DNA from 2 places in the Massilia sp. CCM 8734 genome. Region 1 is predicted to be linked to the other one. Evidence: predicted binding sites of a transcription regulator. Region 1 holds the regulator's gene; the other holds the start of a gene.
What was found. Region 1 encodes FNR, which switches genes on or off when oxygen is low (the NO sensors DNR and NnrR bind a similar motif). Its sites were predicted from a motif close to TTGATNNNNATCAA; they were not measured.
Positions count from the first base shown of each region.

Region 2: a site for FNR is predicted at 2,317-2,330, ahead of F2P46_RS09615 (oleate hydratase). Genes of this name have one in related genera too.

Region 1 is NZ_WHJI01000018.1:7,540-11,476, reverse strand. It holds gene F2P46_RS17660 (suppressor of fused domain protein) at 1-403, opposite strand, end outside; gene F2P46_RS17655 (hypothetical protein) at 673-1,200, shown strand; gene fnr (fumarate/nitrate reduction transcriptional regulator Fnr) at 1,240-2,007, opposite strand; gene F2P46_RS17645 (DEAD/DEAH box helicase) at 2,204-3,451, opposite strand; gene F2P46_RS38275 (hypothetical protein) at 3,524-3,652, opposite strand; gene F2P46_RS17640 (hypothetical protein) at 3,733-3,937, opposite strand, start outside.
Region 2 is NZ_WHJI01000008.1:30,012-33,948, forward strand. It holds gene F2P46_RS09605 (sensor domain-containing phosphodiesterase) at 1-1,006, shown strand, start outside; gene F2P46_RS09610 (PQQ-dependent sugar dehydrogenase) at 963-2,213, opposite strand; gene F2P46_RS09615 (oleate hydratase) at 2,472-3,937, shown strand, end outside.

The sequences.
Region 1 (3,937 bases):
TGGACATGCCGTCCCATTGATACGGGGCGGTAAAGTAAATATGACGGAGCGGAGTGCCGGGAAAGTACATCCCGCCAATTTCTTCGAAGACGGTCCCAGGTGAAACCCGCCATTGACTTTTTATGATATAAAAGGCGATTGTAGAGAGTAGATTAAGCCCTCGCGCGTCGTCCATGCGCGTGTCGATCAAGATTTCTGTGCGGATCTGGACGGCAGGATTTCTGCTCTGGTCAAGGTCCATCAGGCCGACCGTTGCGCCAACCAGGCCTCCTTCCGTCTGGCTCGAATAAATGGGGATGCTTGTGGTCCGTTCATCGTCGTCGTACTTGGTGACAGCGAACTCCCCCCCAATCTGGTGGCGAAGAAAACTTACCCAATCTTTGTGCGCTTGTGTTGTTGTCATTTCCAACTTCGTTGCGGTATCTGTTAATCGGGTTCTTAACGGGCTTCTGCCCGGGAGTGTTGGCAGCTTGTAGGCGACCGTGAGTGGCTCCCCTGCCTGCTCGGACATGTCTGCATCGGCACCCAAGGCGGTGCATCCTGCGCCGACGCGAACGGACTGTTTACAGCGCGTTCTGGAACTATACTGTCTGATAAATATAGCCAACCATGCCATGACGGGATACCCAGATGATGAAAACCGACATTCCAACTTCCAACAAGCAAGTTTTTTTGATCGGCATGCTGATCGCGTTGCCGCTCCTGCTGGCCACGTTCTTCTATTACCTGACTCCGCACCAAAAAGCGCCGGATGCCATGGAAACCGGTTTGGTCGGCGGCATACTGCTGGCATCGGGATTATTCGCCCTGGTTCTCTGCGCCAGCATGCTGATGCGTCACTCGGTCGAACTGGGCGCCGATGCCATTGTGGTCAGGCATGCCTTCTACACCTTCCGGCTGGCGCGCGCCGACATCCGGGCGCCCGCCATCGAGCGCCTGCCCGACGTGCGCAGCCTTGGCATCACAACCAAGCGCAACGGCATCGCTGGCTTCGGATTTTATTCGGGATGGTTCAACGCCAGCAAGGGCGAGCGGGTATTCATGGCGGTGTCCGGCGTACCGCTCGTGGTGTTGCGCTTTACCGGGCATCCAAAATGCTCGGTGCTGGCCATGAGCAGCAGTGGCAGCCTGGAAGCCGACCTTGCCACCTGGCTCGCGCAGGGATCAGCCGCGCTGGCGCGCGGCGGGCTGCCAGCCTGAGAGCCCCTTGCCGGGTGCCCCTGGCCGGGCGCCCCTGGCTCACGCCATCGGGCTGCACTGTTCGGTGCCGGCGGCCAGCGCCTTGAGCATGGCCGGGTCGAGCAAGGTCAGTTCGCGCTTGTCGACGCTGATCCAGCTCTGCTTTTTGAAGCGCGACAGCAGGCGGCTGATGCTTTCGATGGTCAACCCCAGGTAATTGCCGATATCTTCGCGCGACATGCGCAGCTGGAAGCTGGTGGCCGAGTAACCGCGCGCCGCATAACGCGCTGACAGGTTGACCAGGAATACGGCAAAGCGCTGCTCCGCCCGCATATTTCCCAGCAACAGCATGACATTCTGTTCACGCGTGATTTCCTGGCTCATGATGCGGTGGAAATGGCGCAGCAGGGTCGGCACTTCGCCAAACAATTCTTCCAGGCGCTCGAACGGGATTTCGCACACTTCGCTGTCTTCCAGCGCGACCGCGTCGCAATGGTGGCGGTCGCCGCTGATGGCGTCCATCCCCAGCAGTTCGCCCGCCATCTGGAAGCCGGTGATCTGCTGCTCGCCGTTGGCGTTGACCTGGTAGGTCTTGAAGTGGCCGAAGCGGATCGCGTACAGGTTGCGGAACGGCTCGTCCATCTGGTACAGGCGCTCGTCGCGCAGCACGCGGCGGCGCTTGCCGATAATGTTGTCGAGGCGACTGATGTCATCGTTTTCGAGTCCCATCGGCAGGCACAGCTGATGCATGCTGCATCCGGCGCAGCTGGCCTTGAGTGCGGCGACGTTGAGCATGGCTGCCGGAACGAAGGGGAGAGGCTGAGGCATAGGGTCTGACGGTTTGTGGCTTGAGCCGTATGATACCCCACGGCGACCCCGGCGCACGGGCGAATACCGGAACAGATGGGGCTGTTTCCCCGATACAGATGACTGTTTTTCCCGGCCGGGCATGCATTATGCAGATTTGCGTTGTGCATGTCCTAACAACGCGATCCATACCCCTGCGCATGGCGCGGCGCCGGCCTCAGCGCGGGCGGAAACGCACGTCGACCGTCGACACGTCGCCGCTGACCTTGGCTTTCTTCGGTTTCTTGGGTTTTTTCAGCACCTCGCCGGTGGTGTTGGTGAGCGGCACCCTGTGTTCCGGCGAGAAACCAGGCTCCTCGATGCGTTCCAGGGTTTGCTTCGTCAGAATTTCGATGGCGGCGAGCAATTGCACCTCGTCCGCGCAGACCAGCGAGACCGCTTCGCCCGAGGCCCCCGCGCGGCCGGTGCGGCCGGTGCGGTGGATGTAGTCTTCGGCCACGATCGGCAGGTCGAAATTGACCACCTGCGGCAAGTCGTCGATATCGAGCCCGCGCGCGGCCACGTCGGTCGCCACCAGGATCTTCGCTTCGCCGGCCTTGAAGCGCTCGAGCGCGCGCAGGCGCGCCGGCTGCGGCTTGTCGCCGTGAATCGAATCGGCCGCGACGCCCTGCGCCTGCAAGGTCTCGACCAGCTGGTCCACGCCCTTGCGCGTCTTGACGAACACCAGCACCTGGCCCCAACGGTGCTTGTTGAGCAGGTGCAAGAACAGTTCCGGCTTACGTTTTTTGTCGACCGGCACGACCCACTGGCGGATACGCTTGACGGTGCTGTTGCGCGGGCTGACCTCGATGCTCAAAGGGTCGCTCAGCAGCTTGCCGGCCAAAGCGCGGATCTCGTCCGAAAACGTGGCCGAAAACAGCAGGGTCTGGCGTTTTTTCGGCAGGGCGGCGAACACGGCGTCGAGTTCGCGCGAAAAACCCAGGTCGAGCATGCGGTCGGCTTCGTCGAGCACCAGGGTCTCGAGCTGGTCGAACTTGAGCGCGTTCTGGCGGTACAGGTCGAGCAGGCGGCCGGGAGTGGCCACCAGCACGTCGAGTCCCTTGCGCAGCTTCATCATCTGCGGATTGATGCTCACGCCGCCGTAGGCCACGTGGGTACGCAGCGGCAAGCCAGCCCCGTAGGCACGGAAACTCTCGTGCACCTGCTCGGCCAGTTCGCGCGTGGGCACCAGCACCAGCACGCGCACCGCATTGGCGCCGACCTGGCCCTGCAAGGTCAGGCGCTGCAACAGGGGCAGGGCGAAGCCGGCGGTCTTGCCGGTGCCGGTCTGGGCGGCGGCCATCATGTCGCGCCCGGCCAGCACGGCGGGAATGGCTTGCGCCTGCACTGGCGTGGGCGTGCGGTAACCGAGCGCGTCCAGCGTGCGCACGAGGGGATCGATCAGACCGAGGGAATCAAAAGACATGGGGAAGCGACCTTGCAGCGAAAGAACAAGGGCGTAGTTTACTCTGTCCGGCGCTTGCCGTGGCGCAAAAGCCTACCGGGTCAATGGCGCTGTCGCCACTTGGGGCTTGGTCGGTTCCGGCTTGTCGCCGCAGGCGGCCGTGGCCAGAACGAGCATGCAGCAGGCGGCCAGCGCCGCGAGCGAGTGAAAGCGTGGTTTCATGGTGCACTCCCTTGTAAAAAGGATATCCTACCCAAAACCACGCCCGCGCGGCGCGCTGTTCCTTACCTGGTGCCTGCCGGTCAGAAACGGTAGCTGATACCGGCGCGCAAGACCGGATAAACCTTGTAGGCCTCGACGTCGGCTTCCATCTTCACGCGCTCGGTGGCGACATCGCGCGCCAGGGTGGCGCAGGCGGCGGCCGCAGCGGTGCATTGCGAGTTCGTCAAGCGGCCCTTCGGGTGACCTTGCCACAGCGCGCCCAGATCGGCGCTGAGCTGCCACTTC
Region 2 (3,937 bases), on a different contig from region 1:
CACGCCGGCGATCGGCATCGCGCCCTTCCAGCTGGGCCGCACCGATTGCCTGGACGTCTTGCGCATTGTCCAGAACGCCATGCAGGACGCGCACCAGACCGGCCAGCTGATCGGCACCTATTCCTCCGCCCAGGATGACGCCTATCGCCGCCGCTTCACCCTGCTCAACGCTTTCGACGCGGCGCTGGGCGACACCAGCCAGCTGCGCCTGGTCTACCAGCCGCGCATCGACCTCATCAGCGGCGCCTGCATCGGCGCCGAAGCCCTGTTGCGCTGGCGCCATCCCGAGCTGGGCGACGTGCCCCCCGGCGAATTCATACCCGTGGTGGAACAGACCTCGATGGTGCGCGCCGCCACCAGCTGGGTGCTGCGCGAGGCCGTGCGCCAGCTGGCCGCCTGGCACGGCGCCGGATTGCAGTTGCAGATGTCGGTCAACGTTTCGGCCGCCAACCTGCTCGAAGCCGATTTTGTCAGCACCGTGACGGCCCTGCTGAACCAGCACCGCATGGCGCCGGGCTGGCTGGAACTGGAAGTGACGGAAAGCGCGATCATGGAAAACCAGGGCACCGCGCTGGCCACCCTGGCCGCGCTCGACCAGGCCGGCGTGCGCCTGGCGATCGACGACTTCGGCACCGGCTACAGCAGCCTGTCGTATCTGCAGAGCATGCCGGCGCACGTGGTCAAGATCGACCAGAGTTTTGTACGCAACATGGCGGGCGGCGAGCGCAACCGCACTCTGGTGAACACCATGATTTCCCTCTCGCACGAGCTGGGCTTTCGCGTGGTGGCGGAAGGCATCGAAACCGATGACGTGCGGCAGTTGCTGCACGACCAGGGCTGCGACGAGGGCCAGGGTTACCTGTTCGCCCGGCCGCTCGCGCCCGACGAGCTGTTCGCCTGGTGCGCCCGGGCACAGGCCAGTGCAGCGGCCAGCGACGCCACCCCGCGCGCGCCGTGGAAGCCTATTTGCCCGGCGCCGGCGCCGGGGATGCGTACTGCAACCTGACTACCCGTCCGCTGTGGTCCTCGACCAGGTAAATCGCGCCGTCCGGCCCCTGCTTGACATCGACCGGCGCGCCGGGCGCCTGCTTCGGCCTGGGGCCCCAGTCGCTGATCAGTTCGATCGTCTTGCCCAGCGGCGCGCCCTGCGCATCCGGCAGCAAGGCCACCAGCCGGCGCCCATTCGCGCGGTAACCGTGGTAGCCGATGATCAGGCTGTTCTTGTATTGCGCGGGGAACATGTTGGCCGTGTAAAAGGTCATGCCCAGCGGCGCCGCATGGGCCGGCAGCAGGCGCAGCGGCGCGCGGTAAGCGCCGCACTTGGCGTCCGGATACTCCGGGCTGGCCACATTGTTATCGTAGCAGTAAGGCCAGCCGTAGTTGCCCTTCGCCTCGATCAGGTTCAACTCATCGTGCGGCAAGTCGTTATCGTTCTTCAAGCCCTTCATGGCCGCCTGGATCGCGTCGCGCGAGTTTTCGCCCTGCCACAAGGCTTGCGTGGTCGGGTGGACTGCCAGCGCCATCGAATTGCGCAGCCCGGTCGCGTGGACTTCCCAGCTTTTGACGGTGCCGGCCGGCCATTGCATCTGATACTTGCGCAGCACGCCCAGCGCGTTCGCCCCGCTAGCTTCCGCGCACGGCTTGCCCGCATCCGGCGCCTTGCCATCCTTGCCTTCGCAATGGTCGCTGCCTGAACCGACATTCACATACAAGTCGCCCTTGGCGTCGAAGCGCATCGCGGTCAAAGGATGGCGCCCGATGCCGGGCAGCGCCGGCGTGCCGGAATTGCCGCCGATGACATCCTTGACCGTGCCTTCGGGATCGCGCGGATCGAAGCGGAAGATGCGCTTGATCGCGCCCACATACACCAGGCCGTCGGGACCGAGAACGATGCCGTTGGGGCGGTCGATTTTCTTCATCAGCAGGGTTTTCTGGAAACCCGCCGCGCCCGGCTTGAGCAGCCAGACGCTGCCCTGGTTCGGCTGCCAGCCGCCCAGGTCGACCACCAGCACGCTGCCGTCGGCCATCGGCTGCACGCCGCGCGCGAACTTGAATCCCTGGCCGATGATACCCGCGCAAAAACCGGGCGGCGTGGTGACCACCAGGCGTGGCGCGCCGCCGCAGGTGTCGGCGGCGGCGGCGCTGCCGGCCATCAGGAGCATGGCGGCGGCCAGCGCCGGGCGAACAAGCGTGCGGGAGTCAAAAGGCGTCATGCGGCATCCAGTCAGAAAGGTGCTGGAATTATAGAGGATTGCATGCACGCAGCATTTCCAGCCGCATTACTTGAGCGCGCCCTCTATTAATGCTTTGGCAATTTTGATGTGCATCAATTTTTTTGGGGCGCTCGCATGCGATTCTGCATGCCTCCGGACGCATGCTGCGTCGCAACAAATTGCTGATGCCAATGTCGTCCGGAACCACTTGTCCGGATTGCACCGGACACCGATGCACCTTTTTTGGACGACTCCCCTATGAACAAGAATGTAAAAGCCCACCTGCTTGGCGGCGGTATCGGCTCGCTTTCCGCGGCCGCGTTTATGATCCGCGACGGTAATGTTCCAGGCGCAAACATCCGCATCTACGAAGCGGCTCCCCAGCTCGGCGGCAGCCTGGACGGCGCCGGTTCCCCCGAGCACGGCTACTCGCTGCGCGGCGGCCGCATGTTCACCTTCGATAATTACGAGTGCACCTGGGACCTGTTCAAGTCGATCCCCTCGCTCGCCGACGAAAACAAGAGCGTGTTCGACGAAACCGTCGACTTCAACGAACTGCACAAGTCGCACTCGCAAGCGCGCCTGGTCGACATGCGCCGCGCCATTGTGCCGGTCACCTCGATGGGCTTTTCGATGCACGACCGCGCCCAGTTGCTCAAGCTGAGCCTGGCCAGTGAAGACACGCTCGGCGCCGACGCCATCAGCGACTGGCTCGACCCGGCGTTTTTCGAAACCGAGTTCTGGTTCATGTGGGCCACCACCTTCGCCTTCCAGCCATGGCACAGCGCGGTGGAATTCAAACGCTACCTGCACCGCTTCATGCTGGAGTTTTCGCGCATCGAAACCCTGGGCGGGGTGCGCCGCACGATCTATAACCAGTACGATTCGCTGGTGCGTCCCCTGCAGGCATGGCTGCAACAGCAAGGCGTGCAATTCATCCTCGACTGCAAGGTGACCGACATCGCTCACGCCACGGTCGACGGCAAATTCGTCGTCACCGGCTTCGAGTGCCTGCATTCGGGCAACAGCGAGCACGTGGACGTGCCCGCCGGCGACCTGGTGTTCTTCCAGAACGGTTCGATGACCGACGCGTCCAGCCTGGGCAGCATGACCAGCGCCCCCGAAAAACTCGACAAGACCGACAGCGAAGGCTGGACCTTGTGGGAAAAGCTGGCCGCCGCGCAACCCGGCTTCGGCAATCCGGCCGCGTTCAACAGCAGCATCGCCGAATCGTACTGGGAGTCGTTCACGGTGACCTTGCAGGACCCGCGCTTCTTCGACAAGATGCAGGCGTTCAGCGGCAACGAAGCCGGCACCGGCGGCCTGGTCACGTTCAAGGATTCGAACTGGTTCATGTCGATCGTGCTGGCGCACCAGCCGCACTTTGCCAACCAGCCGGCCGGCGTGCAAGTGTTCTGGGGTTATGGGCTGTCGCCGGACCGGATCGGCAATTTTGTCGCCAAGCCGATGTCGGACTGCACCGGCGAAGAAATCCTGCGCGAGCTGTGCGGCCATTTGCGCTTCGATCTCGACGCGGTGGAAACGGCCAATTGCATCCCTTGCCGCATGCCCTACATCACCAGCATGTTCATGCCGCGTGTGCACAGCGACCGTCCGCTGCCTGTGCCGAAGGAATCGAAGAACCTGGCCTTCATCAGCCAGTTCGTCGAGGTTGCCGATGACGTGGTGTTCACGGTGGAGTATTCGGTGCGCGCCGCCCAGAT